DNA from 4 places in the Micromonospora sp. NPDC048905 genome. Region 4 is predicted to be linked to each of the others. Evidence: riboswitches for the same ligand, from Rfam matches in the RefSeq annotation. Region 4 holds a riboswitch; each other region holds the start of a gene.

Region 1 (7,363 bases), on a different contig from region 4:
GGATCCCGGCGGACAAGTTCGTGGTGGTGGGCCGCCCGCAGGTGGAGTCGATCGAGGTACGCCCCGAGCCGGCCCGGGGGTTGACGACGCCGACCGTGCTCTACACCCCGACCTGGACCGGGCACCACGCCGACGCCGACTACTGCTCGCTGCCGGTCGCCGAGGGGCTGCTGCGGCGGCTGCTGGAGCGCGGCGCGACGGTGATCCTGCGGTCCCACCCGTACACGGCGCAGAACCCGGCCTCGGCACGGCAGTTGGGCCGGCTGACCGAGATGCTCGTCGCCGATCGTGCCCGCAGCGGACGCCAGCACGTCGTCGGTGCGACGGCCCGCGAGCTGAGCCTGACCGAGTGCGTGAACCGGTCCGACGCGCTGATCTCCGACGTGTCCGGGGTGATCTCGGACTACCTCTACTCCAGCAAGCCGTACGCGGTCACCGACATGGGCGACGAGGGCGACCGGTTCACCGAGCGGTTCCCGCTGGCCGCGTCGGGTTACGTGCTGCGCCGCGATCTGTCCAACGTGGACGAGGTGTTGACCGCGCTGCTGGACACCGACCCGCTGGCCGCGGAGCGCTGGGCCACCCGCCGGCGTTACCTGGGTGACTTCCCCGCCACGTCGTACGCCGAGGCGTTCCTGACCGCCGCGCGCCGGGAGCTGACGGCGTCGGAGGACCCCGCGGCCGAACGCTCGCCGCAGCTCTCCCCCCTCGCCTGACCCGGGCTGACGGCCCAAACCCTCAGCGGTACGCGTCGAGCAGCGCCAGCACGGCCGCCGGGTTCTCCACGTGCGCGTTGTGCCCGAGACCGGGCAGCGTGGCGACCGGCACGCCGTACTCCTTGAGCTGCGCGTCGGTGACCATCGGGTCGTGCTCGCCGCGCGCCAGCAGCACCGGTACGTCGGTCGCCGTCAGCAGTCCGGTCAGGTCGGGCTCGCCGACGGCGAAGGCGTTCGGATCCATGGCGAGCCGCCACCGGCCGTCGACCTGACGGAGGCCGGCGTCCACCACCGGGTGGTCCGGCGGGAGCAGGCCGGCCAGCCCGGAGACGCGCAGGTAGCGGCGGGCCGCCTCGGTACGGCTGGCGAACCAGCTCACCGGGCGGGCGGCCAGTTCGGCGGCCCGTTCCAGTTCGGCGGGCGACCAGAGCGCCTTGATCCCCAAGCCGACCACCGCGTCCACCGGCATACCGGCGTCGCGCGCGGCCAACGCGAGGCCCACCACGCCACCCAGCGAGTGCCCGAGCACGACGAGCCGGTCGTCGGGGGCGAGGGCCGGCGCGATCCGCTCGGCGAAGCCGGCGAAGGAGTACGACGGCAGCGGCGACGCCCAGCCGTGGCCCGCGAGGTCCGGTGCCAGCCACCGGCCGGGCCAGTGTTGCTCCAGGTACGGCGCCCAGGGCAACCACACGTCACCGGTGGCCCCCAGGCCGTGCAACAGCAGCAGGACCGGCCGTCGACCGGCGTGACCACCCGATTCATCCACCACGGCCGCAGTCTCCCACGGTTCACGGCCAGGGACGAGAGTCGTCGACGGGGGCGTACCGCCGTGGAGGACGCGACGGGCGCCGGCCCCTCGTGAGGGACGGCGCCCGTGGCGGTCAGCGTGCCGGGTCAGGCGGAGTAGCCCCGGCTGGCGATCCAGTTGGCCAGGTCGATGGTGGTGACCCAGTACGACGGGTCGGCCGGGTTCGCCGAGTCGGCGATGCGTACCGTGCGGCCGTTGTCCTTGTAACCCACGACGGCGATGTAGTGGCCGCCGCCGTAGGAGTGCCAGGAGCCGTCGGTGTCGGTGGCGTCCCCGACGACGTTGGCGACCACGCCGCGGCCGTCGGTGATGGCCTTGACGACGTCGGCCTGGAGGCGGTCCATCTGCGCCGGGCTGGGCGCGCCGACGAACATCCGGGTCCGGTACGGGGAGCCCTTCACCTCGGCGTTGAGCACCCGGGTGGTGTCCTCGGCCGAGTTGGTGCCCATCTCGGTGGTGCCCAGTTCGGCGCCGAGTTCCTCCTGGGTCCGGTCGATCCCGGTGGCGCTGAGCGCGTTGCGGGTGGCCGCCGGGCCGCAGTTGTAGTACGTGTTCTGCGCCTCGTACTCGTAGTCGAGCACCTTTGTCGCGGGCGGCTTCGGCCGCTCCGGCTTCCGGGTCAGGTCCGGGTTGCTGCTGGCCTTGGCGGCGGGCGCCGCGGCGCTGGTGGCCGGGGCGGCGCTGCTCGGCGCGGCGCTCGCCGACGGAGACGCGTCCCGCACCTCGCCCCGGGAGGCGGCGACGTCGGTGCGCATCTCGGCGACAGTGGTCGCGGTGCGCTGGCCGGCCGGCGCGTCGTCGGCGGTGGCGAGCAGGGTGCCGGTGGTGGCGGCGAGCACGAGGGCCGCGGCGGAGGCGGCGACGATCTGGTACGGGCGCTCGGTCGCGAGGCGGCGGAGCTGACGCTGCATGGTGTGCTTCACGGGGTCCTCCACGGTCGGGGGGAGAGCGGCACACCGGGGCCGGACCGGTATCCGGGCAGGCGCCATCGCGCGGACGGTGGTCCGCGGGTGGTGAACCGCTCAGGGGAACGCCCGGCGTGGCCGGGCGGTGAGGCGATGACCCGGGGGGTCAGCTCACCGTCACTGGACGGATGAGCGGGGGCACCGCTGTGCCGTGGAGGCGAGGGAACAGCCGAGGGGTGGAGAGGTGCTGCACGAGGATGGAACTCCTTCCGACACCGCCTACCGGGTTAGCTGACGGATTCGGGCGGGAAGATCGCCCTACCGCGGGCCGTGGCTCGCGGATTCACCCCGGACGTACTGATGGGTCCCCGGTTCGTTCATGACGATTGAGCGGGTCGGCGCGGCGTCGCCTGTTGCGATCGGTTACCGCACCGGACGGGACGACACTACTGGCCCGTTCACACCATGCCAAGCCAGGTTCACCTGCGTAAACCCGAATCGGCGCGACAATTTCTGCGCGTTCTGCCGCTGATGTGACTCGATGGGACAAGCGGTTACGGTGACGCCTGTGGGCGACAACCGGACAGGTCGCCGAAACTGCGGTCAGAATCCCGGGAACAATCGCGCCGAACGTGCCGGACGCCCGATTCCACATTCCGTGACCGGGCTCACACAACAGATCGGGCTCAACCCGCGCGGGCCGGGCGCCAGCGTGCCACCACGGCGGGACGGGCCGCCCCGCGCACCAGCCGGCGGGCGGGTGCCCGACTCGGCCGCAGCCGGGCCGTTGCCGCGCACGCCTCCTCGGCAAGGGTGCGCGCCGACTCGGCGGCCAGTTCCGCAGCCCGCCAGGCGGCCCGCTCCGCGCTGGCGGCGGCCTGGTGGTCGGCCCGTCTCGCGTCCCGGATCGACCGGCTGAGCAGCGCTTCCTGCTCGACCGGGTGCCGCCGGGGATCCCAGCCGTGCCGGTGCCCGAACACGTCGCTGAGCTGCGCCATGCTCAGGTCGCCCCGCCAGTACGCCGCCGTGGCCGCGCGGTGCAGGTAGCGCTCCCGGGCGGCGTACTCGGCGGGGGTGCGGGGCGTGGCCGGGCTGGGCAGCGCCCCGGACCCCGCGAAGCGGCGCGCGGCGGTGTCCGCCTCGTCGTAGCGCGCCCAGGCGCGTTCGGCCTGCTCCTGACTGGCCAGCCAGGCATCGCGTCGCCGCTGGGCCGTCCGGGCCGCGCCGGCCGCCGCGACGGCCACCTCCTCGGCGTACCGGCGCCGGTCGACGATCGCGGCCGCCGCCACCTCACGCGCGGTCGGCACGGCCGGGGACGGGTCGGCGGTGGGCCGGTCCTCTTCGGGCCGGGCGACAAGCACGGCGAGCACGCCGAGCGCCAGCAGGAACAGGGCCGACCAGATGGCAGCGGCCTGCGGTACCTCGGTTACGAACTGGTAGAAGACGGTGGTCTCCATGGTCGGCACCTCGCTGAGGAAGCAGAGCGATGGGGAGCCCCGTCGGCCACCTGGCCACGGTGAGCGCGACCGGAAGCCACGTCCCCACGCTACCGTCGTGCCGACCCGGGCGCATCGACCGCGGGCGTGTCGACGCGCGCCGCGCCGAGCCCCCTGACCAGGGTGGACGGTGTCAGCGGGTGTCCGCGTACGTTGATCGACTGTCGGTCTGGTCGGGTCCGCCGGTGTCGGGGGCGACGTCGCCGGTGGCCCGGGTTCCGGCCGTGCGTTGTCCGGGGACGGACGCCGATCGGGCCGGGCGGCGCGGCGCGAGCCGGCGCATCATCGGGGTTTCGACGTAGCGATGCAGCAGCGCGGCGAGGAGCAGGGTCACCAGCAGGAAGCCGAGCACCACGGCCGGCCCGCGCCACCCCTCGAAGCCGATCCCCCAGTCGCCGGTGAAGCGCAGCACGCTCGTCATCACCAGCACGTGGACCAGGTAGAAGGCGAAGGAGACCTCACCGAGCCAGACCAGCGGCCGCGACCGCCACGGCGACCGCCGGTCCCGCACGTCCGCGTCCGCGGCGGCGGTGATCACCAACAGGTACGCGACCGCGAGCAGCGTGGTCCACAGCTCCGCGGGAATCCACTGCGCGGCCGCTGCCCAGACGCCCACGAAGATGACGCTGGCCCAGGTCAGCCCGGGGCCACGCCAGAGACCCCGGCGCATCAGCTCGGCCGCCACCGCGCCCAACCAGAACTCCAGCGACCGGACCGGCGGGAAGATCTGGGTGAACCACCACCGGCTCACCTCCGGCACCAGGTGTTGGGCCGGCCAGAGCGCGAGGATCAGCAGTGGCATCGCGACGACCAGCGCCCAGAGCAGCTTCGGCCGGGCCCGGCGCAGCAGCGGCAGCACCAACGGTAGGCAGAGATAGAAGAAGAACTCGCAGGACAGCGACCAGCTCACCGTGTTGATGCTGTAGAACCAGCCCGGCCGGGGGTCCCAGGCCTGCAACAGCAGCAGGTTCTCCAGCGCGGCGGCCGGCAGGACCGGGTCGGCGAACCACCAGGCGACAAGCACCGTCGCCATGAACAGCACCAGGTGGTTGGGGTAGATCTTGGCAACCCGTCGCCGCCAGAAGGTGCGCCGGGAGTCGCCGGGGCGGGCCGACCAGACCAGCACGAACCCGCTGAGGATGAAGAAGAACTGCACCCCGGACAGGCCGAGGCTGAACACCTTGTCGACAACGGCCTTGACGTCCGGCTCGGCGATGATCCGCATGGTGCCCGCGTGGAACCCGAAGACCAGCAGCGCGGCGATCCAGCGCAGCCCGGTCAGCGAGGGCAGCCGGGACGGTGCGGGGGCGGGCCGGGCGGTCGACGCCGCGGCGGCGCTCGTCATCGGCGGATACCGAGGCTTGGCAGGGTCACCAGCACGTTCGTATCCTCCTCGGCGCGGCGTGGACGGCACGACGGCGACGCCCGCGACGGCCCGGCGGGGCCGCACCGGGGCACCCTACCGGGTCACTCCCGGGTGAACCGGACGAGTCCCGCCCGTCGCGGGCCTGGTCCCGCCGGCCGGCGTTAACCTTCTGCTGGGCGGGAGTTCAGCGACTCCACCATCCGCGGTCACGCGCGGTTCCGGGGCCGGCCATCCGGGTCGTCGAAGGTGGCGGGCGTGGTCAATGAGCCGACGCACGCACCGCTGCTGAGCATCGTCGTGCCCGTGTACGGCGTCGAGGCGTACCTGTACCAGTGCCTCGAGTCGATCCGGGCCGACATCCCGGCCGGGGAGTCGGACGCGGTCGAGTTGATCGCCGTCGACGACGCCTCCCCGGACGGCTGCGGCGACATGCTCCGCTCGTACGCCGCCGGCCACGACCGCGTCCGCGTCGTGCACCTGAGCAGCAACGTGGGTCTGGGTCTGGCCCGCAACGCCGGGCTCGACGTGGCCACCGGCCGGTACGTCTGGTTCATCGACAGCGACGACTGGGTGCCGACGGGCACGATCGCGGCCGTGCTGGACCGGCTGCGCCAGCACCAGCCCGACGTGCTGATGCTCGACCACCTGCGGGTGCACGAGGACGGCCGGCGGGAGATCGACGCGAGCAGTCACCTGCTGCACGGGATCGCCGGCGTGACCCGCCTGGACGACCAGCCGCAACTGCTGCGGGTGCAGCACACCGCCTGGAACAAGGTGGTCCGCCGGGACTTCCTGGACCGGTTGGAGCTGCGGTTCTTCCCCGGCTGGTACGAGGACATCCCGTTCAGCCATCCGCTGCTGATCGGCGCGGAGAAGATCTCCGTGCTGAACCGGGTCTGCTACCTGTACCGGCAGGGCCGACAGGGCGCGATCACCTCCACCCGCAGTGGTCGGCACTTCGACGCCTTCGCCCAGTACGAGCGCCTGCTGGACTGGGTCGCCCGCAGGCACCCGGACGAGCGGTTGCAGGCCGAACTGTTCCAGCTGATGATCAGCCACTACCTGGTGGTGGTGGGCAACGACGACCGGTTGCACCCGCACCTGCGGCGGGACTTCTTCCACCGGGCCGCCGAGCACTACCGCCGGTACCTGCCCACCGGCGGCTATCCGCTGCCCGCCGGGGCGACCGGGCTCAAGCACCGCCTCGTCGGTCGCGGTGACTGGCTGGCGTACTCGGCGCTGCGCCAGGCGCACCGGATCGCCGGTCGCCTGCGCCGCGGCGGCCCGGCCGGTGGGGCCGGCTCCGGAGCCGGTCCGGTCACTGCCGACGAGGACCCGGGTCGAGGGGCGGACGTCGCGACGACGCGGGGCGGCGGGATCGCGACGGAGCGGCGGGACGCGCTGGCCGGGGGTCGACTGCCGTGACCGCGACCAGCGCACAGCACGCGGGTTTTCCAGGTCGTTCACCCGCCGGGTGGACGACGACAGCAGCACCACCGCACGCGGGTGCGGGCATACCTGAGCAGAGGTCGGAATGACGGCGACAATCAAGATCGGACCACACCTGGTCGGTGCCGGGGAGCGACCGTTCGTGGTGGCCGAGATGTCCGGCAACCACAACGGTGACCTGAACCGGGCGTTGTCCATCGTCGACGCGGTGGCCGAGAGCGGGGCGCACGCGCTGAAGCTCCAGACGTACCGGCCGGACACGATCACCATCGACGTCGACACTCCGGCGTTCCGGATCTCCGGCGGGCACGAGTTGTGGGGCGGGGAGAACCTGTACCGCCTCTACGAGCGGGCGCACACCCCGTACGAGTGGCACGCCCCGATCTTCGAGCGGGCGCGGGAGCACGGGCTGACCGTCTTCTCGTCCCCGTTCGACGCGACCGCCGTGCGACTGCTGGAGTCGCTGGACGCGCCGGCGTACAAGATCGCTTCTTCGGAGCTGGTCGACCTGCCGCTGATCCGGCTCGTGGCCAGCACCGGCAAGCCGATGGTGATCTCCACGGGGATGGCGACGGTCGCCGAGATCGACGCCGCGGTGCGCACCGCCCGTGCCGGCGGCGCGG
Region 2 (7,363 bases), on a different contig from region 4:
GTGCAGGTACGCGAGGTCACCCCGGCGCAGTGCCACCAGGTGCCCGTACGCGCCCAGGTAGGGCTCCAGGTCGGTGACCGGTCGACCGTCCCGGCTGACGGTGAACGTGAGCGGGGCGGTGCGGCCGGGCCGCGGCGAGCCGGTCAGGGCTACCGTGTAGCCGTCGACGGTGGTGCTGGTCGCCGGGGCGGGCAGCTGTCGTTCGGTCAGCTCACCGGGGACTGTCACGTCGACGCCGAGCGTCAGCGGCTCACCCCCGGTCGGGGCGAAGTCGGCGAACGCCCGCCACTGCCCGGGGCCGGCCAGCGGCGTGCCGACCCGCCAGGTGCCGTCCGGAGCCAGGTCGGGGTGCACGTGCCGGAAACCGGAGAGGTCCCGTCGGACCACGATCAGGTGCATCCTCTTGTCGTGCGCCACGTCGTACCGGGTCACCGGTTGGCCGTCCGGACCGGTGATCCGGAAGGCGAACTCGTCGGCCGGGGCGTCGACCGGGTCGAGGGTGTAGCCGCGGTCGGAGACGAGCAGCCCACCGGGAATCCGGTCGGCCGGGTCGCCACCCTCTCCGGTCGCCGGGACGGCGTCACTGTCGTGCCGGCTCTCGGTGCCCCCGTCGTGCCGGCTCTCGGCGACCGGGGCGCGGTCGGCCACCCGGCCGATGCCGTACGCCGCTCCGAAGATCGCCGCGAGGCCGACAGCGAATCCGACAAGTCTCGTCCCGGTACGCATGTCGGCCCCTCCGCTCACGCGTCGACGAGGTCGTAGCCGGCCTCGTCGACAGCGGCCCGGACGACCTGAACGTCCAGCGGCTGCTCGCTGCTCACGGTGACCTGCCCGGTCGCGAGGTCGACCTGGACGTCGCGGACTCCCGCGATGGCGCCGACCTCGGCGCTCACCGCGCTGACGCAGTGCCCACAGGTCATTCCCTGCACCTGGAACGTCGTGTTGACCATCGGATCGTCTCCTTCGCCGTACCGGTACCCGGTGGGGGTATCACCACCGGACTGCACCGTACCATACCCCCCAGGGGTAGGCTATCCTGGTCGGCATGAGCGCACCCACTCCGATCCGCGGGTACACCGCCAGCAAGGACCAGCTGCTCGCGCGCCTCCGCCGAGTCGAGGGTCAGGTCCGCGGCATCGAGAAGATGGTCGACGACGACCGTTACTGCATCGACGTGCTCACCCAGATCTCCGCGATCCAGGCCGCCCTGGACAAGGTGGCGCTGGGGCTGCTCGACGGGCACGCCCGGCACTGCATGCACGAGGGGGCCGCCGAGGGTCGGGCCGACGAGATGGCCACCGAGATGATGGCGGCGGTCGGCCGGCTGATGAAGCGCGGTTGACGACACGCCCGCGGGTGCCGGCACCCGCGGGCGCGAGGTCCGGGCAACCGGGGCCGGGCACTGACCGTCCGTGATCGCGTGGTCGTCGGTCCGCGATCCGCCGCGCCTCGCGCCGCCTTTCGGCGAGGACACTGAACCGCGCGGCGCGCTGACACGTATCCCGCACCGGATCGTTGGGAGTCTCGACTTGGGTTCCGACCATGCCCGTCCCGCTCCGTCCGCCCCGCCCCGGGTGCGACGGATCCTCGTCATGACCGTGGTGCCCCTCTTCGTCGCCACCGTGGTCGCCGCGGCGCTGCTCTGGCCGCGCGGAGGAGAACCGCAGACCGACGGCGGAGCGGACGTGCCGCGCTACGCCGGCACGGTGACGCGGGTGGTGACCGAGCCGTGCCCGCCGCTGCCGGAGAGCCCCGAGGGCACACCCAGAGTCGGCACCGGGCCGTGCGGCACTGTCGACGTCCGCGTGGACGAGGGACCCGCCGCCGGCCAGCAGGTGCAGACACCGGTGCCCGACGGGCCGGGCGCGCCACGTGTCGACGTCGGCGACGAGATCATCCTGGTCGAGTTGACCGATCCGACCGATCCCACGGTCAGCAACTGGAACATCGCCGAGCATCAGCGCGGCACCCCGCTGGTGTGGCTGGCGGTGGTCTTCGCCGCCGCGATCGTCGCGTTCGGCCGGTGGCGGGGGTTGGCCGCGCTCGCCGGGTTGGCGGCCAGCTTCGCCATCCTGCTCACCTTCGTGCTGCCGGGCATCGGCGCCGGCCGGTCACCGCTCCTGGTGGCGGTGGTCGGTGCCGCCCTGATCATGTTCGTGGTGCTCTATCTGACCCACGGCGTCACCGCGCAGACCTCGGTCGCGGTGCTCGGCACCCTGGGCAGCCTGGTGCTGACCGGCGCGCTCGCCACCGTCGCCACCGCGGCGACCCACCTCACCGGCTTCGGCAGTGAGGACGCCACGACACTGTCGATGTTCCAGGGTGACGTGGACCTGCACGGCCTGCTGCTCGCCGGGATCATCATCGGTTCGCTCGGGGTGCTCGACGACGTGACGGTCACCCAGGCGGCCACCGTCACCGAGCTGTCGAACGCCAATCCCGGGCTGACCCGCTTGCAGCTGTACCGCGCGGCGACCCGCGTCGGCCGGGCGCACATCGCCTCCACTGTCAACACCATCGTGCTGGCGTACGCGGGCGCGTCGCTGCCCCTGCTGCTCCTGCTCACCGCCGACGCGCGGCCGATCGGGCAGTTGCTCACCAGCGAGTTCCTCGCGCAGGAGATCGTCCGCAGCGCGGTCGCCACCCTCGGGCTGATCGCCGCCGTGCCACTGACCACCGGGCTGGCCGCGATCGTGACCGCCGCCGGGCGCACCGAGACCACGCCGCCCGCCGAGGTCGCTCGGCCGCGCCCCCAGGCCGACCGGGCGGAGGCGCTGGCCGCCCTCAGCTCACCGCGCACCTCTCGACCCGACGAGCCGGACCAGACGCGGACCCCGCCCCCATCCACCGCCACCGACGGGTGGCCGGAGTCGAACAGGAGCACGGATACGGCATGGTGACACTCCTCAGCGTGACCAGATCGGGCCTCCCCCCTGAGAACCGCGTCACTGGTCACCCAACGCTATGGCGAAATGACACTTTTGGTCGGCATCCAGGCGTAGCTCACCCAGTCGACTCTCGGGTAACCTCGCTGCCGGTTACCGATGAAGGCGCGAAGCGGCGCCTGCGGTGCCACCGCCCAATCGCCAACCGGCGAGCCGGGGACCCAGGTGTGTGGGGTGAATCCGCGTCAGCGGTAGGGGCCACTTCCGCCCCGAACCCGTCAGCTAACCCGGTCGGCGGTCGACGGAAGGGAACATTGTGACGGCACCCCTACGCCGCTGGCTGACACCCGTGGTGGCCGTGATCGCCGCACTGACCGTGCTCGCCGGCCCCCTCCCGGCCCACGCCGCCCCGACGACCCCCACACCGTCCGGGCACGAGGAGGACGACGAGCCCAAGCTGCTCAACGACGTCATCGAGCAGGTGAACCGCGACTACTCCGCCGCCAAGTCCAAGTTGGACAAGTCCAAGAAACGGCAGTTGGAGTTGGCGCTGGAGGTGGACCGGGCCAAGGCCGACCTGGACGCGCTGGCGCCACAGGTCGGGCAGATCGCCTCCCAGTCGTACCGGACCGGTCGGATCGGTGCGCTGGCGATGCTGCTCGAGAGCAACGCCCCGGACACGTTCGTGCAGCGCGCCGCGATGCTCGACGAGATCAACATGGTGAACGAGAACAAGCTCGCCGAGGTCAACGCGGTGAAGGCCCGTGCCGAGCAGGCCAAACTGCTCCTCGACACCGAGGTCCGCGAGCAGCAGAAGCAGACCGCCGTGATGGCCAAGCGCAAGAGCGAGGCCGACAAGGCGCTCGCCCTGGTCGGCGGCAAGGGCTTCACCGGCGGCCTGGTGGACGCCACCTCGCCGGTCGCCAAGATCGGCCCGGGTCGCACCGCCGACGGCGACTGGAAGGCGCAGTCCTGTAGCGAGAAGGACCCCACCACGTCCGGCTGCGTCACGCCGCGCACACTGCACGCGTACAAGGAGGTCAGGCGGGCCGGCTTCACCCGGTTCGTCGGCTGTCACCGCAATGGTGGACCGTACGAGCACCCGAAGGGCCGCGCCTGCGACTGGTCGCTCCAGAAGAGCGGCTTCTCACCCTGGCACAACGAGGACACCCGGACGTACGGCAACAACGTCGCCGCGTTCCTCATCCGCAACGCGGACCGGCTCGGCATCTACTACGTGATCTGGAACCGGCAGATCTGGTTCCCGGCGACCGGCTGGAAGTCGTACAGCGGGCCGTCGAACCACACCGACCACGTGCACATGTCGATGCTCTGACCCGCAGCATCCTTCGTCGAGGGCCGTTCCGCGTCGCGCGGGGCGGCCCTCGACGCGTCAGGCGGCCGCGACCGGTTCGGCTGACGCGGTCGGCACGCCGAGCGCCGCGAAGCCGGCCGGCACGGCGGCCACCGGGCGCACCACCCCGGCGGCGAGCCGGTACGACACACCCACCACCGCGCACCGTCCCTGCGCCACCTCGGCGGCCAGCACGGGCGACTGCCCGAGCAGCGCCTCGACGGTCTGCGCGATGTGGATGTCGACGATCCCGTCGATGTCGTCCACGCCCTCGGTCTCGGCCCGGCGCAGGCTGGGCAGCACGGCATCGACGACCGCGCCCAGGTGCCCGGGGGGCTGGGTGCCGGTCGCGACGGTCTCCCGCGCCGCCTGCACCGCCCCGCACGAGTCGTGGCCGAGCACCACCACCAGCGGGGTGCCGAGGACGGTCACCGCGTACTCCACGCTGCCGAGCACCTCCGGACCGGCCGTGTGCCCGGCCGTGCGGACCACGAACAGGTCACCCAGCCCCCGGTCGAAGATGATCTCGGCGGCCAGCCGGGAGTCGGAGCAGCCGACGATCACCGCGAACGGATGCTGCCCGTCGGCCACGGCGGACCGGCGCCCGGCGTCCTGGTTGGGGTGGCGCGGGACCCCGCTGACGAAGCGCTGGTTGCCGGCGGTCAGCTCGGCGTACGCCCGGGCCGGCTCGGTGGGTGCGGACGCCTGGTCGGCGATCCGCTGCGAACCCGGCTGGCCGCCGGGAGTTCCAGGACGACTCATCCCCGCACCTCGTCTTCATGCGTCTGACCTGGTCAGAGGGCTTATCAGCGGGCCGGCGGCGGCGCTGGCTCGGGCTCCACCGTCACACGCACCGTAAGATGCGTCAAGGTATGCGTGATTTAGATTTCATACGTTGACACCGGTTCGACCCCTGGGTGCCGCACCGGACGCACGACGGGCGAGACTCCCGGGGGCAGGGCGGACGCCCGGAGAGGCGGTCACACGATGGCGAGCACGGCGACGGGTGCCACCGGCGGCGGGCGGAACTGGACGTTCCTCACCAACCACGGGCACGTGCTGCTGGCCATCGCCCGCGACCCCACCGCCCGGCTACGCGACGTCGCTGCGGAGGTCGGGGTGACCGAACGGGCCGCGCAGGCGATCGTCGCCGACCTGGAGGCGGAGGGTTACCTGCACCGCACCCGCGTCGGACGGCGCAACGAGTACACCCTCAACCCGGCCGGTCGGTTCCGGCACCCCGCCGAGGCCGACCGCCAGGTCGGTGACCTGCTCGCGCTGTTCGCCGAAACGCCCACCACGGAGGTCGCCCCCGAGGTCTGACCCACGCGACACCCACCCTCCACAGTGCACATGGTGGTGGCGGTCACGCCGACCCGGGCCGTCGCCGTGCTGCGCCACGGCAGAGCAGGCGTTAGGTTGGTCGGGTGTCGTCCGCAGTGTTGATCCGCCCGGCCCGTTGGGCTGTGCTGCGGTCACTGCGTGAGCTGACCCGACTGGCGATCACCGCGCTGGTGCTCGCGGTCGGCCTGGGCGGCGCCCTCGCCGCGACCCCACCGCCCGCCTCGACGCAGCTACGGCCCAGTGCCGTGAGCAGCCGGGTGGCGAGTGTCCGTCCCGATGCCGCGCCGGCCACCGAGCGGACGGCCCAGCCCGCTGCCGCCCGGCCGGCTGACCCGGCGGGCACCACCGCGCTGACCTCGCCGATCGCGGAGAGCCGGGGTCAGGCCCCGGCCATCGATCCCGGCCGTGGCACCCCCGCGCGACGCGGGCCACCCGTCCGCTGAGCCTGGCCCGGTGATCCCCGGGGGCCTTGCCCGGCCCCGGGTAGTCCGTCGCAGCAGCTGAGTCGCCCCGACGGGATGACCCGTCGCCCGCTGCCGTCGGGCTCCTCCTGCCACCCGTCGATACCCGCCTTCGACCGCGAGGTGCTGATCATGCAAACCGTTCTCTCCGCCGCCCTGCCCGACCTGTCCCGAGCCGCCGTCATCTGGCTGAGCCTGCTCGGGTTCGTCGGCGTCGCCGTCGCCGCTCTTCTGCTACGGCCCGGCCGGCTCCGCCTCGACCCGGGTGCCCGGATCCGCCGCGCGGCCATGCCGAGCCAACTCGAACAGGCGCAGGAGGAACGGGAGCAGAGCCGCTACGCGCAGGAGGTAGCCGTGGCCGCGACGCGGGCGACCACCACCGCTCAGCGCCGCCGAACGGAGTGGGTGGCCGCGCAGGAGGCGGTCGAGGCAGCCTGGCAGACGTACGAGGCGGCCGAGGCGGCCGTCCGGCGACTCGACGCGGCAGCCGCCATGCCCCTGCCGCAGACCGCCCGCACCCCCGCCGAGTACGCGGACCGCGAGCGCTACCTGCACCGTGCCGCGCTGGACGCGTACTGGCGGCGGGAGTTGTCGGTGGAGCAGCTCAGCGACGTCTTCGCGCACCGCGACGGCTGGGACCCGCGGCTGCACCCGGTCGCACAGGAGCTGGTGCTGCGGCGGGCGATTCGCGACAACCTGGCGGCCCGGCACGCCGCGGCCCGCGAGCAGGAGCAGGTTGCCTGGCGGGCGGCCGAGTTGGCCGTCGCGGCGGCCCGCAGTCTGCGCGAGGAGGCCCACGCGGCCACCGGGCGACGGGTCGCGGAGTCGGCGTCGGTGCTGCCGCTGAGCGAGGTGGTCAAGCCGTCGGTCGAGCAGACCCGGGAAAACACGGTGACCGCTCGCGGCCGCGCGGCGGTGCCCGCGTTCTGAGCCGCGCGGTTCCCGGTGGGTTAGCGTGACGGCATGTCCCGAGAGGCGTGGGTCCTCGTGGTGATCGCCGGCATCCTGGCCATCGCCACACTTGTCGGTGCCGTGGTGCTGGCGGTACGGGTGGTGCGTACGCGGCGGATGTTGACCGGGCTCGGCACCGGCGGCAAGGTCGCCTTCTACGGCGCGCTGATCTACACGATCTTCCCGATCGACGTCCTTCCGGACCCGATCTACCTGGACGACATGGGTGTCCTGGCCGGCGCGCTGATCTACCTCACCCGGCTGGTGCACAAGCGCCGGGCGGCCGCCCACCAACTGCCCGGCCAGCCCGATTCGTCGACCGATCGGGAGCGGGCACGCCGTCAGGTGCCATGATCGGGGTCGGTTCG
Region 3 (7,363 bases), on a different contig from region 4:
GCGGTGGCCGAACTGGATCTGCGCGTACCTGTTCTTGCCGCGGATCACCGTCCAGTCACCGGGCGAGGAGCCATCGACAGTGCTGGCCCGGTAGTACTCGCCCGGCAGCACCGCGCCGACGGCGTACCGTTGCCCGGCGGCAAGGGTGTACTGCAGTGGCGAGATCGTCTGGTAGGGCACGCCGGCCGGGTAGGCCGCCTGTTCCGGGTAGGCCCGTCCGTACACCGGGATGGTGGTGCGGCCGGGCTTCGGAGTGGCCACCACGCCGACCGTCCAGCTGGCGGTGGGCGCGGACGCCGGGTTGTGGAACCAGGCGCGTTGCCCGAGATACCAGATCGCCGTCCAGTCGCCCTGCCGGCCGGCCAGCGCGTACGTCTGACCGGCGGAGGCGCGGGCGCCGTGATCCGACACCTCCATGGTGTTCGGGGTGCCGTCGGGGCGGAGCGCGATGTCGTTCACCAGTGGCGCGTCCGCGGCCGGCGCGGAGCGCAGCACCACCGCCGAGGAGCCGCGTGGCGCGCACGGCACGCCGGCGGTGACGCAGCCGACGAACGCCGGCTGGTTGGTGGCGAAGTCCGGGTCGATCCGGACCAGACCGGTGGCGGGGGTGCCGGTGTCCAACCGGGGCGCGTGCAGCAGCTCGAAGTAGTGGTTCCAGTCCCAGTACGGGCCGGTGTCCCAGTGCATTCCACGGACGTTCGCGGCGATGGTGCCGGGCACGTTGTCGTGGCCGATGATGTGCTGGCGGTCCAGCGGGACGCCCAGCCGCAGCGCGAGGTGTCGGACCAACTTCGCCGAGGTCCGGTACATCGCCTCGGTGTACCAGGTGCCCTGCGCCGCGAAGCCCTCGTGCTCCAGCCCGACCGCCTTGGCGTTGACGTACCAGTTGCCGGCGTGCCAGGCGACATCCTTGGTCTTGACGTGCTGGGCGATGTGCCCGTCCACCGAGCGCAGCGTGTAGTGCCAGCTCACGTAGGTGGGGTCTTGGACGAGTCGCAGGGTGGTGGCCCAGCTTCCCTCGGTGTCGTGGATGACGATGTACTCGATCTTCTGCCGGGCGGGCCGGTCGGACAGGTCGTGGTTGCCGTAGTCCCCGTCGCCGAACGCCGCGTAGGGCGCCGGGATCCACTCGCAGGAGATGGTCCGGGGGCATTCCAGCCCGTCCGGGCGGGCGAGCCGACGCAGACCCAGCCGGTCCAGCCACGATCGCTGCGGCCGGATCGCCCGGGCCGGCAGCGTGATCCGCTGGCCGTCGTCGGTCACCCGCGACTCGCCGCTGCCGATGGTGGTGAAGACCTCGTCGGCGAAGGCCGCCGCGGCGTCGGCGCTGTCCGCGCCGGCGTAGCGGGCCACCGCGCCGTACCAGCTGGCCGGGTCGGTGCCGGCACCGACCGGCGCGCCCAACTCCCGCTGGTACGAGGCCAGCAGCGCGGCCCCGCCCCGGATGTTGACGTCGGCGTCGGTGCGCAGCGCGTCGGGGGTCGCGCCGGTCAGCGCGGCGGCGGCATCCACGGTCTGCAACGCGGCGGCGGGTGGCGCCGGGTCCTCGGCCGGCCGGGGCGCGGGTGCCAGCGCGGTGCGGGAGTCGTCGCCACGCGGGTCCTCGGTGCCGGTGTCGTGGTGGCCGCCCACGGGCAGGGCGGTCACGTGTCGGGCGTCGGTCAGGTGCATGGGGCCGTAGCCGCCACTGGTGCTGGGTGTGCCGGCGTTGCTGTCCCAGCGGGACTCCAGGTAGGAGACGCCGAGCAGCACGTCGGTCGGTACGCCGTACTCGGCCGCCGCGGCGGCGTACCGCTGCTGGCGGTCGGCCGTGGGTGCGGCGGCGGTTGCGGGTGGTGGGACCGCGGTCGCGGCGGCGACCACGGCGGCGGCGAGCAGCGCACGCCGGCCGAGGAGCAGGGTTGGATGGTGCATCGAACCCCCTAGATTTCACGGATGAAGGTGAGGTCACCCTCGCGCCGTCCGGGAGTCCGCGTCAATACCTTTCTATGTGTCGACTCGTTGGGAAAGAATTCTTCACCTACGGCCGGTGATCCTCTCCGATCGGTACGGAGTGTCACGGCCGCACGGGTTGCGGAGTGGTAACAAGCGTCTCTACTCTGGTCATTCGTCGGCCCGATAGCAGCTCCGTCCAGCCCGGGCGGTAACGGTCCGACACCGCCGAGTCGTTTCCGAACGAACCGGGGACCCATGTCCCCCGGGGTGAATCCGCAGTCACTGCGGTAGGGCGCCCACTTCCCGCCCGAACCCGTCAGCTAACCCGGTAGGCGGTCAGGAAGAAGGAGTACGGAACCCCGGTGGCACTCCATGCCCCGCGGCCGTCGTCCGAGCGGTCGGCAGCAGCCGGCCCGCCGTCGATCGCGCCGCGCCCACGCTGGTCCCGCTTCACCACCGCGCTCGCCGCCCTGGCCGGCGTCGCCGTCGTCCTGACCGGCAGCGCCACGGCGGCCCACGCCGACCCGTCCGTCGCCGAGATCGAACGCCAGATCGACGCCGACTGGAACAAACTCGAACCGGTCATCGAACAGCACAACGCCACCCGCATCGACCTCGCCAACAAGCGCAGGCAGGCCCAGGCGCTGGCCGCCCGGATCGCCCCGCTGGAGCGCCAGGTCGACGCCGCCATGGACAAGGTCAGTGCCCTGGCCGTACGCGCCTACAAGGGTGAGAACGTGCTGACCGTCAACGCGGTGCTGGGCAGCCAGTCACCCAGCGAGGTGGTCGGCCAGCTCGAAATGCTCGACCGCTTCGCGCACAACCAGCAGCAGGACGTCCGCGAGGTGGCCGACCTGCGCGACGAGCTGGCCAGGCAGAAGGCGCCACTCGACGAGATGGTGACCCAGCTGACCCGTACCGAGGCTCAGTTGGCGGCGAAGAAGAAGCAGATCAACGAGGAGATCGACAAGCTGCAGAAGCTGCGCCTCAAGGTGTACGGCAGCGGTGGCGGCGGTCCGTTGCGCCCAGCTCCCTGCCCCGGCAGCTATCCCGGCGGCGCCGCGGGCACGGCGGTCAAGTTCGCCTGCGCGCAGATCGGCAAGCCCTACGTCTGGGGTGCCGAGGGTCCGAACTCGTACGACTGCTCCGGGCTGATGCTGGCCGCCTGGGCGAAGGCCGGGGTGTCCCTGCCGCACAACGCCGCCGCGCAGAGCCGCGTCACCAAGAACGTCAGCAAGGCCGACCTGCGCCCCGGCGACCTGGTCTTCTACTACAGCGACATCCACCACGTCGGCATGTACGTCGGTGGCGGCTGGGTGGTGCACGCATCGCAGGCCGGTCAACCGGTCAAGATGAAGAAGGTCGACGACGGGCCGATCCACAGCTACGGCCGTCCAGGCTGATCAGGGGTACTGACCGAAGGGCCCGCCGCGACTCGTCGCGGCGGGCCCTTGTCGTTCACGGGGTCAGCGGGTGGGCCAGGTGCGCCAGTGCTGCCAGGCGCGGCTGGGCGTCGGCCCCCGCTGCCCCTGGTAGCGCGAGCCGTAGACCGCCGAGCCGTACGGGTGCTCGGCCGGCGAGGAGAGCCGGAAGATGCAGAGCTGCCCGATCTTCATGCCCGGCCAGAGAGTGATGGGCAGGTTCGCCACGTTCGAGAGTTCGAGCGTGACGTGACCGGAGAAGCCGGGGTCGATGAAGCCGGCGGTGGAGTGCGTCAGCAGCCCGAGCCGCCCCAGTGAACTCTTGCCCTCCAGCCGGCCGGCGAGCTGGTCGCCCAGCGAGATGACCTCAAGCGTCGAGGCGAGCACGAACTCCCCGGGGTGCAGCACGAACGGCTCCCCGTCGGGCACCTCGACCGCCGACGTCAGGTCGTCCTGCTGCATCGCCGGGTCAATGTGGGTGTAGAGGTGGTTGTTGAAGACCCGGAAAAGCCGGTCCAGCCGTACGTCGATGCTGGAAGGTTGGACCAGGGTGGGCTCGAACGGCTCCAGGCCCAGCGTGCCGGCCTTGATCTCGGAGACCAGGTCGCGGTCGGAGAGCAGCATCGGACCACCTTAGCCGCGGGCCTCAAAACCCCCGAATTCGGTGCCGGTGACCAGCGCGTCGAGGTCGCCGCTCGTACATTTGTTCGATAGAATGCCCACATGGCTTCCTGGTCCGAATTCGCCGCCGACGAGCCCCGACTCGCCGACGGGATCCGCGTTCTCCTCCAGCAGTACGGGCCGGGCTTCGGCTATCTGGCCACGGTCCGTGCCGACGGCGGGCCCCGGGTCCATCCGGTCTCCCCGGTCATCACCGACGAGGGTCTGTTCTGCTTCATCATCGACTCCCCGAAGCGCCGTGACCTCGAACGCGACGGCCGCTACGCGCTGCACTCGTTCCCGCCGGAGGAGAGCGACGACGAGGCATACGTGGCGGGTCATGCCCGCCCGGTGACCGATCCGGCGCGAGTCGCCCGGTTGGCGCAGGGCGCCCGCGCCGAGCCGCAGGTCGACTGGCAGCTGTTCGAGTTCACCATCGACGTGGCGATGCTGACCCGCCGCGAGCAGCACATCACCGGCGTCCCAGGCCTCGCGCCGGGCCGGCCGGCCGTTCGGGTCTGGCTCGACCCGCGGGCGCCATCGGCGATGGCGCCCGCGCCGCTCAGCGTGCCGCAGACCCGCCCGACCCGCCGCAGCCGCGACGTCCAGTGCACGGCCGCCTAGACCACGGCCCAGCGACAGCGAATGCCGGCTCCGTGCTGACGGAGCCGGCATTCGGCTGTCCGCCCCGCGTCCGGCCGGCGGTCGCCCGGCATGACCAACTCGGTTTCGGTGATGTCGCGGTGTCCCGCCGCTCGGATGCCCCGACTTCCAAGACACCGAGTGGATCAACCCAGGCCGAGCGGCGGGCGGGGTACCTGGGTGCACGGGCTCGACGACTCGGGTACAGTGGTGCCGCTTGCGGGTGTAGTTCAATGGCAGAACATCAGCTTCCCAAGCTGACAGTGCGGGTTCGATTCCCGTCACCCGCTCCACGCACGGAAGCCCTGGTCAGGACCCACGTCCTGCCGGGGCTGCCGTATTTCTAGGCCATGCTGAACAGGGCATGGGGCCACCAGTTCAGCTTCGGTGCCTTTCCAGGGCCGAATGCACACCCGTGGAGACCGCCGAGTCGTTGGGTAGGTCCGTAAGGTCCACGGCTACCCACCGGGCCTGGGAGATCTCCCCGTTTGGGTTGAGTTCGGTCGAGGTCGCGTGCAGGCGGACAACCGTCAGGTAGCCCCGTCTGCCGCCGTTGGTGGTCACGCGTTCCTCGAGCACAAGAGCGGACGAGTCCAATTGAACGCCCAGCTCCTCGATGCACTCGCGCCTGGCTGCCTGCTGAGGTGTCTCTCGTTCCGGCCGGTATCCGCCTCCGGGCAGCCTCCAGAGGGACTGGTCACCGTAGCTGTGTCGGACGAGGAGGACTCGATCGGCGTCGACCGGGTGAATGATCAGCGCCTTCACGCCGTAGATGGTCGGCTTGACGATCCGCCAGTACGCCCGACGCAGGTGATACAGCAGCCTGAACGCGAACGGCGGAATCCTCATCTGGCCATCCAATCGGTGAGCCACGCGAGTCTGATTTTCCTCCGACGATGGCAGGATCGCATAGATGGGAACGGCCGGGAGCCCGTGGTGGCAGACAACGAAGACGCCCAAGCAGGGTTTCCTCCTGGGAGGTGTCTGGCTCCTTCTTGTCGTGACGTACGTGGTGTTTTCCATCAGGAGGCCGATCAGTTGGTCGATATTCATCGCCGCGCTGGCAGCACTGCTTGCCGTTGGCCACCTGGTTTCAGCCGTGCTGCTGCTTCGGGCACGAGCCGGAAGGCGCCGGACCGGGGAAGAGTCCGAGTGATGAGGAATGAATTCCACACTCATTCAGGCTGATTTATGGGTTGATGGTGGCGATGCCCGGTGCGACCCGAACTGTCGGCGGCAGCAATCATCCGGGTGCGGACAGGTGCCCGTGGCGCGCTCGACGCAGGAGCGGGCAGCGGTAGCCAAAGGCGTGTCGAGTAAACGTGCTCTATCGATAGTCGGCGAACACTCGCCGTTCCACGCCGTCAACGGTCACCTGGCCGCCGTGGGGAAGGATCCACTGCGGTCGGGTGTGGCCGAAGGGGATGCCGACGCAGACGACTGCCTCCGGGTTGTAGCGGGCCACCACGTCGACGACCGTGTCGCGTTGCTGCTCGCGTAGCCGTGCCCGATCCGCGGTAGCGGGCCGCCGGGTGTGGTCGGAGACCGCCGGACGGGCTACCAGCACCGCGTCGACGGCGCTGAGGAGGCCGCGTTCACCCAGGGAGCGGACGATCCAGCCGACCTCGCGCGCGGGAAGGAGTTCCTCCGACGTCTCGATGACCAGCACCCCGCCCCGCAGAGCCTCCGGAGTGAACGGGAAACGTCCCGCCGTCAGGATCCACTGGATGACTTCCAGGCATCCACCCCAGGTGGGGCCGGTAACCGCGCGACGCGGCCCGTGCCAGCTCCACGGCTCCGTCGGTTCGCGTTCTCCGAAGGACGTCAACGCCCGCGGATCGGCCCAGTCGAACCCGACATCCTCGGACTCGCCCGGGTCGGTGATCTCCAACCGCTCGCCGGTGAGTAGCGCCGCTCGCAGCGACTGGACGTGGATGTCGTCCACGGCCGGCCCGGGGCCGAGGTGTACCTGGGACGACCCGCCGTAGAAGCTGGCGACGCCGAGGCCCCAGAGCCAGTGGTGCAGGTTGGTGTTGTCGCTGGTGCCGAGGAACGGCTTGGGATCGGCTCGGGCGAGGTCCGCGTCCAGGTGCGGGATGACCGTGATCTGGTCCTCGCCGCCGACGACGGCGAGGATGCCGCGTACCTCAGGGTCTGCGAAGGCGGCATTGATGTCCGCCGCCCGCGCCGCCGCGGTCGCACCGACCTGCCGGGTGGTGGGGTACTCGACCGGTACGAGGCCGGTCAGGTCGGCGAGCCGTCGCAGGGCCTGCTCGTGGATTTCGGGAAAGGCGCCGGCCGCGGCGAAGGACGGCGAGAGAACCGCGATCTTGTCCCCGGGTCGGGCCTTCCGAGGACGAACAAGCTCATGCGTCATGCCGAGATCCAACAGGTACGCCAGTCCGTACGCATCTCATTTCGTTACCGGCTCCAGGAGGATCACGGGGATCTCCCGCGTGGTCCGTTCTTGGTAGGCGGCGTACTCCGACCTGGCCGAAACCATCAAGCGCCACAGATGCGGACGCTCCCCGGCTGCGGCGGGGCGCGCGTACGCGCCGAAGGTCTCCGTACCGACCTGCACCGTGACGTACGGGTCGGCGAGCAGGTTGAGGTACCACGCGGGGTGCTGGTCCGCGCCGCGGTTCGAGGCGGCCAGCACGTAGTGGTCGCCATCGCGTTCGTAGACGAGCGCGGTGCGGCGCAGT
Region 4 (7,363 bases):
GAGGAGATCCGCGTGCTGGCCGCCGCCGGCCACGCCGCCAAGATCCGGGCCGAGATCAACAACCTGGCTGTCACCCACCCGGGTGACGGCTGGGAGGCCACCGAGAAGCGCCTGGTCGCGGCCGGTGTCTTCGAGGGCTGAGCCCTCCCCCACCGCATCATCGAAACCGCCCGTCGGGAGTCCCGGCGGGCGGTTTCGCGTGTCCACGGTCCCGGTCAGCCCGGATCGAGCAGGGCGACCTCGCCGGTGGCCAGGTCGTAGAGGCCGCCGGCCACGGCCACCCGACCGGCGGCGACCGGCCCGGCCAGCAGGTCGTCCTCGCGCAGGGTGCGCACCGTCCGGCGGACGTGCCGGCGGATCGCGAGCGGCAGCACCGCCGGGTCGTCGATCCCCACCCCGGTCACCGCCGGGGCGATCTCGTCCACCAGGTACGCCAGCGAGCCACCGGGGCGCTCCCCGGCGCGCACCGCCGCCACCGTGGCCTCCACCGCGCCGCACCGCTCGTGCCCGAGGACCAGCACCAGCGGTACGCCGAGCTGACCGACCACGTACTCGATCGACCCGCACACCGCCCGGTCGAGGACGTGCCCACCGGTACGGATCACGCAGATCGCGCCGAAGGTCTGGTCGAAGATCGCCTCCAGCGGCACCCGCGAGTCGATGCAGCCGAGCACCACGGCGTACGGCTGCTGGTCGCCCGAGGCGGCGGCCGCGGCGGCCGTGACGTCGTGCCCGTGGATCGGCTGCCCGCTGACGAACCGCCGGTTACCGGCGAGCAGGTCGGCCAGTGCCGAGCGAGGAGTGCCGCCGGCCTGCCGCCGCTGCCCCGACGCCTCGCCCATGGGCGCTCCCGACGACCCCATGTCCTCCAGCTTGGCCCGCCGTCGGGCCCCACGGGCGAGGTCGGGGAATGTCAGCCGCGGCGCGATTGGCGTGGTGTCCTGGCGGGTAGCCGGATATTGGAGGGACTGGTGGTGCCGGGCGGCCCTGGGGAGGTGACGATGCCGGAGCGCTTCGAGGTCGGTATGCCCGACGGTGTACGGCTCAACGTCGAGGTGACGGGGCCGACGGACGCCCAGGTCACCGCCGTCCTGTTGCACGGCTGGACGTTGGACGGGCGCGCCTGGCACCGGCAGGTCGACGCGCTCACCGCGGCGTCGGTCGGCGGGTCGGTGCGGGTGGTCACCTACGACGCGCGGGGCCACGGCCGGTCCAGCTGCATGGCGTTGCCCTCGGCCACCCTGGCCCAACTCGGCGACGACCTGGCCGCGGTGCTCGACACGGTGGCGCCGGGCGGCCCGGTGGTGCTGGTCGGGCACTCGATGGGCGGCATGACGATCATGGAGTACGCCCACCGCCACCCCGCGCACTTCGCCGCCCGTACCGCCGGTCTGGTCTTCGTGTCCACCACCGCCGAGGGGCACACCCACACCGTCTACGGGCTCTCGCCGCGGATCGCCCGACTGATCCGGCTGGCCGAGACGACAGGCGCCGGTGTGCTGGCCCGGTGCGGCTCGTGGCGAGCGCCCCGGGCGCTGCTGAACGCGCTGCAACCGAGCATCAGGTGGATGCTGTTCGGAGACCGCTGCGAGCCGGCCGACATCCGGCTGGTGACGTCGGCGGTGGCTCGTGCCTCGCTGCGCTCGATCGGCGGGTTCCGTGCCTCCATCGGCACCCAGCACCGACTGGACACCCTCGGCGCGTTGGCGCACCTGCCGGCCGCCGCCCTGGTCGGCGACCGGGACCGGCTGACCCCGCCGCCCTGCGCCGAGTCGATCGCGGCGGCCCTCCCGGCCACCGAGCTGACCGTCTGCCCGGGCGCCGGGCACATGTTGATGATGGAGCGCCCGGACGAGGTCAACGCCGCGCTCACCGGCGTCCTGCGGCGGGTACTCACCGGGCCGACGTCCCCGATCGCCGGCGCGGCCGCCGCCGGGACGGGCGGCTGAGCGCGTTCCCGCACCTCGGGCGCGGCGGGCACGGCCCGGGGCCGTACCCTTCTGCGGTTGGCTTGCGCGGTTTCCGCCGCCTGCCGGCGACCTTCGAAGGAGCGTGTGTTGACCGACCAGACCGGCCTGGAGCAGGAGATCGCCGTCGAGCAACGACACCTCGACCGGGTGTACGCCCGACTGGCCGAACTGCGGCGCTCGGCGGTCCGCGCCGAGCGTGACGGCTACCGGATCGCCCGGGTGGGCACGTTCGGCGCGTTGGTCGAGCGCGACGCGATGGTCTTCCACGCGGCGCAGCGGCGGCACGTCCTGGACGCCGAGTACGAGGGGTTGGTCTTCGGCCGGCTGGACCTGCGGGACCGGCAGGTGCTGCACGTGGGGCGACTCGGGATCCGGGACGAGGACGCCAGCACGCTCGTCGTCGACTGGCGGGCACCCGCCGCCGCCGCCTTCTACCAGGCCACGCCGGCGCAGCCACTGGACGTGGTGCGTCGCCGCACGATCCAGTCCCGTGCCGAGCGGGTCACCCGGATCGAGGACGACCTGCTGGACCCGACCGCCGCCCCGGAGGGGATGACGGTCGTCGGCGACGGCGCCCTGCTGGCCACCCTGTCCAAGGCGACCGGCCGGGGCATGCGCGACATCGTGGCGACAATCCAGCGAGAGCAGGACGAGGCGATCCGTTCTCCCGGCTCCGGGGTGACGATCGTCGCGGGCGGCCCGGGCACCGGCAAGACCGCGGTCGCCCTGCACCGGGCGGCGTTCCTGCTCTATTCCGAGCGCAGCCGCTACGCCGGGGGCGGGATCCTGGTGGTCGGCCCGTCGGGGGTCTTCGTCGAGTACATCGCCTCGGTGCTGCCCTCGCTCGGCGAGGACACCGCCACCCTGCACTCGCTGGGCACTCTGTTTCCGGGGATGACCGCCACCCGCACCGACCCGCCCGAGGTGGCGGCGGTGAAGGGCTCGCTGCGGATGCGTCGGGTGCTGGAACGCGCGGTCCGGGACGCGGTTCCGGACGGCCCGGGTGAGCTGCGGCTGCTCTACCGGGGCACGCTGCTGCGGCTGGACCGGGCCGCACTGGACCGGATCCGGGACCGCGCGCTGCACCGCGGCGCCCGTCGCAACGAGGTGCGCCGGGCCGGCTTCGACGGGGTGTTCGCCGCGCTCTGGGCGCAGGCCCGCGAGGTGGGCGTTCGCCTGCCGGACCAGCGGACCTTCGAGGCGGAGATCGCCGACCGGGCCGAGTTCCGCGAGTTCCTCAAGGCGTGGTGGCCCCGGCTGCACCCCCGGCACGTGCTCGGCTGGCTGGCCCGGCCGGAGCGGCTGCGCCGGTACGCGGGCGGGATCCTCTCCTCCGCGGAGATCCGGCTGCTCGGCGCCGCGTACCGGAGCCTGGAATCCGACGGGTTGACCATCGCCGACATCGCGCTGCTCGACGAGTTGGACGCCCTGCTCGGCAAGCCGGCGCAGCCGGCCAAGGCCCGCCGCGACCCGTTCCAGCTCGCTGGCGGCGTACGCGAGCTGACCACCGCGAGCGAGCGGCAGCGGGCGGCCCGGGCGGCGGCCCGGGAGCGTCCGGAGGACTACCGGGACTACGCGCACGTGGTGGTGGACGAGGCACAGGACGTCTCGCCGATGCAGTGGCGGATGGTCGGACGGCGCGGCAGCCTGGCCTCCTGGACGGTGGTGGGCGACCCCGCGCAGACCGCGTGGACCGGCGATCCGGAGGAGCTGACCCGGGCCCGGGACCAGGCGCTGGGCCGGCGTAGGCGGCACGATTTCACGCTCACCACCAACTACCGCAACTCCGCGGAGATCTTCGCGGTGGCGGCGGCGGAGATCCGCCGGCTCTACCCCGACCTGCCGCTGCCGACCGCGGTGCGCTCCACCGGGGTCGATCCGGTCGAGCTGGTGGTGCCCGCGAGCGGGTTGGAGACCGCCGTCGTGAAGGCGGCCGCCGGGCTGCTGGCCGAGGTGGAGGGCACGGTCGGGGTGATCACGCCGGTCCCCCGCCGCGACGAGGTCGCCGGTTGGCTCGCCGCGCTCGACGCGCCGCGCCTCCAGGTGGTGACCAGCCTGGAGGCCAAGGGCATGGAGTACGACGGGGTCGTGCTCGTCGCCCCGAGCGAGATCCGGGCGGATCCGGGTGCGGGGGTACGCACCCTGTACGTGGCGCTCTCCCGGGCCACGCAACGGCTCACCACCATCGATCCAACCGGCTGATCCGGCGCGTCTCGCCCGGCGGACCAGCGGTCCACGCCACACTTGCATACATAGCGATGTGAGCATACATTTGACCGGGCCCCAACCGGCGGCGGAAGGTGGATCTCGTGGGCGCAGGTCATGACCACCACCATGGGTCGGTCGCCAATGCCGCACACCAGCACAGGGGTCGACTCTGGGCGGCATTCGGGCTGCTCGCCGCCCTGATGGTGGTCGAGGCGGTGACCGCCCTGCACACCGGTTCACTCGCCCTGCTCTCCGACGCCGGACACATGTTCACCGACGTGCTCGGCATCGGGATGGCGCTCGCCGCGATCACCGCGACCCGCCGGGCCACCATCGACCCCCAGCGCACCTTCGGGCTCTACCGACTCGAGGTCCTCGCCGCGCTGGCCAACGCCGTTCTGCTCTCCGGCGTCGCGATCTACGTGTTGATCACCGCGATCCGCCGCTTCGGCGACCCGCACGAGGTCGTCGCCGGCCCGATGCTCGTGGTGGCCGTGCTCGGCCTGCTCGCCAACATCGCCGCCTTCGCCCTGCTCCGCGCCGGAGCCCGGGAGAGCATCAACATCCAGGGCGCCTACCTGGAGGTGCTCGGCGACCTGCTGGGCTCACTCGGCGTGATCGGCGCGGCGCTCCTCATCTCCGTCACCGACTGGTGGTGGGCCGACCCACTGGTCGCCGTCGCCATCGGCGTGTTCATCCTGCCGCGCACCTGGCGGCTGGCACGGGCCGCCGTCCGCATCCTGGTGCAGGCCGCCCCGGAGCACCTCCAGGTGACCGCCGTGCACGACCGGCTGGCCGCGGTCCCCGGGGTGGTCGAGGTGCACGACCTGCACGTCTGGACGCTCACCTCCGGCATGGACGTGGCCTCCGCGCACCTGACCATGGCACCCGGCGCCGAGGTCGGCGCGGTGCTCACCGCAGCGCGTACCGCCCTGCACGACGACTTCCGGATCGAACACGCGACGTTGCAGATCGAGCCCGGCGCCGCCTCCGGAGCCTGCGGCTCGATCGAGTGGTGACACTTTTCTCGTGACGACGTACGCACCGTCCGTCACATCGGCTGCAGCCGCCCCACCCGCACCGGTAGGCTCGGTCCCGGCCTCCACCAGGCGGCGCCCTCCAGGCGCCGGTGGCGGCCGCCGCCTAATCGCCCAACCGGGCGAACCGGGGAACCACGTTCCTGGGGTGCATCCGCGTCAGCGGTAGGGATCTTCCGTCCCGAACCCGTCAGCTAACCCGGTCGGCGGCTGACGGAAGGACATGCGCAGTGGCACCAGCACGACCACCCGCCGCCCGACTGGCGGCCCTGATCGTCGCGATGTTCGCCCTCGGCGTCGCGATCCCGGCCGGCACCGCCTCGGCCGCTCCCCCGACCGGCCTGCGGGCCGCAGCCGCACCCGACTCCGACGAGGAGGGCGGCACCCCCTCGCTCCGCGCCCAACTCGAGGCAGCCAGCAAGGGCTACCTGGACGCGAAGCGCGCTCTGGACACCTCCGTGCAGCGGCAGCAGCAACTCGCCACCCAACTGAAGACCATCGAGGTCGAGCTGGCCCAGCGCGACGGCAAGGTCGGTCAGATCGCCGGCGTGGCGTACCGCACCGGCCGGCTCGGCGCGGTGTCGGCGCTACTCAACAGCAACAGCCCGGAGGGCTTCATGGACCGGGCCGCCGCCCTGGAGGCGGTGGCCGCCAACGAGGACCGAGTGCTGCGCGATCTGCTCGCCACCAAGGACCAGGCCAACCGCACCCGGACCGCCCTGAACGGCGAGATCACCGAACAGCGCAAGCAGGTCGCGGTGATGGCCAAGCGCAAGGACCAGGCCGAACGGGCCCTGACCGTGGCCAACACCCCCAAGCCGCAGCCCACCGCCGACAGCGGCTCCAACCGGGGCACCTCCACCGCCAACGCGAAGGCGGCACCCCGCAACTCCGACGGCTCCTGGCCATCCGAGTCGTGCAGCGTCAACGACCCCACCCCCGCCAACGGCTGCATCACCCCGCGCACCCTGCACGCGCTCAACCAGGCCAAGGCCGCCGGCTTCACCCGGTACGTCTCCTGTCACCGCCCCAGCGGCTCCGGTGAACATCCCAAGGGCCGGGCCTGCGACTTCGCCGCCCAGGCGAGCGGCTTCGGCGGCAACGCCACCGGCGGCGACAAGACGTACGGCAACAACCTGGCCGCGTACTTCATCCGCAACGCCGACCGGCTCGCCGTGCTGTACGTGATCTGGTACCGGCAGATCTGGCTGCCCAGCAGCGGGTGGAAGTCGTACAGCGGCGCGAGCGGGACCCCGTCCACCGACCACACCAACCACGTACACCTGTCGGTCTACTGACCCACCCGACGGCTCCCCCGGACCGGTCCGGGGGTGATCCACTCGCGGTCGCCGACTCCGGGGTGTCCGGACGACGGGATACCCCGGAGTCGGCGATTGTCGTGTTGATCAGGATGGTGTCGCCGGGCCGGGGTACGTCGCCGGGCGTACCCCGGATGTCGTCGGCGGTCGGACGACCCGGCGCGGGTCGGCGGGCAGCATCGCGGTATGCGTCGGATCCCACCCACCGCCCGCAAGGGGCTCCTCACCCTGCACCTGGTCACCTCGCTCGGCTGGCTCGGCGCCGACCTGGTGCTCCTCACCCTCGGCATCGCCGTGCAGCGGGGCGCCGACCCGGCGGTGGTCTACCCGGTCACGGCGCTGGTCGGCACGGTGCTGTTCGCGCCGCTGAGCGTCCTGGTCTGGCTGATCGGGGTCGCCAGCGCGCTACTCACCCCGTGGGGGCTGTGGCGCCATCGCTGGGTGCTGGCCAAGCTCGTGCTCACCACGGTGATGGTCGGGCTGGTGTTGTTCCTGCTCACGCCGAATCTGCGGCACGCCGGTGCGGTGGGCGCCACCCTCCCCGCCCGGGACCGCGTGGACCTGGTCATCGCGCCGGCGGTGTCGACGACCTTGATGATCATCGCGACGGTGCTGTCCACGTACAAGCCGTGGGGCCGACGTCCCGCCGCCCGACCCGCCCTGGCAGGCCACGGCCGCAACCCGTGACCGCGCCACCACGACCAGGCTGCCGAGATCGCGCCGCCGAGATCGCGCTAAAACCAGGATGTAGTGGCCTCCCGACGCCCGCAGGCCACTACATCCTGGATCGAGCACGATCATGAGGCGGGACGGCGGCGTGGAGGGGCCA

The links. A riboswitch is a leader RNA that binds a small molecule or an ion and turns the genes downstream of it on or off. The one in region 4 is predicted to bind cyclic di-AMP.
Region 1: it holds a riboswitch for cyclic di-AMP, as region 4 does, so the genes downstream of both, AB0C01_RS01890 (C39 family peptidase) here and AB0C01_RS14830 (hypothetical protein) in region 4, are expected to answer to the same signal.
Region 2: it holds a riboswitch for cyclic di-AMP, as region 4 does, so the genes downstream of both, AB0C01_RS22220 (hypothetical protein) here and AB0C01_RS14830 (hypothetical protein) in region 4, are expected to answer to the same signal.
Region 3: it holds a riboswitch for cyclic di-AMP, as region 4 does, so the genes downstream of both, AB0C01_RS17955 (NlpC/P60 family protein) here and AB0C01_RS14830 (hypothetical protein) in region 4, are expected to answer to the same signal.

Annotation. Positions count from the first base shown of each region.
Region 1 is NZ_JBEZFV010000001.1:414,971-422,333, forward strand. It holds gene AB0C01_RS01880 (CDP-glycerol glycerophosphotransferase family protein) at 1-716, shown strand, start outside; gene AB0C01_RS01885 (alpha/beta fold hydrolase) at 739-1,485, opposite strand; gene AB0C01_RS01890 (C39 family peptidase) at 1,611-2,459, opposite strand; cyclic di-AMP (ydaO/yuaA leader) riboswitch at 2,691-2,832, opposite strand; gene AB0C01_RS01895 (hypothetical protein) at 3,116-3,886, opposite strand; gene AB0C01_RS01900 (acyltransferase) at 4,059-5,270, opposite strand; gene AB0C01_RS01905 (glycosyltransferase) at 5,547-6,716, shown strand; gene pseI (pseudaminic acid synthase) at 6,826-7,363, shown strand, end outside.
Region 2 is NZ_JBEZFV010000008.1:192,222-199,584, reverse strand. It holds gene AB0C01_RS22240 (hypothetical protein) at 1-726, opposite strand, end outside; gene AB0C01_RS22235 (copper ion binding protein) at 741-950, opposite strand; gene AB0C01_RS22230 (metal-sensitive transcriptional regulator) at 1,046-1,342, shown strand; gene AB0C01_RS22225 (YibE/F family protein) at 1,530-2,900, shown strand; cyclic di-AMP (ydaO/yuaA leader) riboswitch at 3,067-3,197, shown strand; gene AB0C01_RS22220 (hypothetical protein) at 3,202-4,221, shown strand; gene AB0C01_RS22215 (carbonic anhydrase) at 4,279-5,001, opposite strand; gene AB0C01_RS22210 (MarR family winged helix-turn-helix transcriptional regulator) at 5,227-5,562, shown strand; gene AB0C01_RS22205 (hypothetical protein) at 5,667-6,026, shown strand; gene AB0C01_RS22200 (hypothetical protein) at 6,177-6,974, shown strand; gene AB0C01_RS22195 (YkvA family protein) at 7,008-7,349, shown strand.
Region 3 is NZ_JBEZFV010000006.1:223,484-230,846, forward strand. It holds gene AB0C01_RS17950 (N-acetylmuramoyl-L-alanine amidase) at 1-1,914, opposite strand, end outside; cyclic di-AMP (ydaO/yuaA leader) riboswitch at 2,149-2,284, shown strand; gene AB0C01_RS17955 (NlpC/P60 family protein) at 2,298-3,338, shown strand; gene dcd (dCTP deaminase) at 3,402-3,980, opposite strand; gene AB0C01_RS17965 (pyridoxamine 5'-phosphate oxidase family protein) at 4,080-4,640, shown strand; tRNA gene AB0C01_RS17970 (tRNA-Gly) at 4,878-4,951, shown strand; gene AB0C01_RS17975 (NUDIX domain-containing protein) at 5,037-5,711, opposite strand; gene AB0C01_RS17980 (LD-carboxypeptidase) at 5,986-7,035, opposite strand; gene AB0C01_RS17985 (nitroreductase family deazaflavin-dependent oxidoreductase) at 7,072-7,363, opposite strand, start outside.
Region 4 is NZ_JBEZFV010000005.1:72,543-79,905, reverse strand. It holds gene AB0C01_RS14855 (hypothetical protein) at 1-141, shown strand, start outside; gene AB0C01_RS14850 (carbonic anhydrase) at 216-842, opposite strand; gene AB0C01_RS14845 (alpha/beta hydrolase) at 1,002-1,949, shown strand; gene AB0C01_RS14840 (AAA family ATPase) at 2,058-4,172, shown strand; gene AB0C01_RS14835 (cation diffusion facilitator family transporter) at 4,280-5,197, shown strand; cyclic di-AMP (ydaO/yuaA leader) riboswitch at 5,309-5,440, shown strand; gene AB0C01_RS14830 (hypothetical protein) at 5,497-6,513, shown strand; gene AB0C01_RS14825 (hypothetical protein) at 6,721-7,221, shown strand.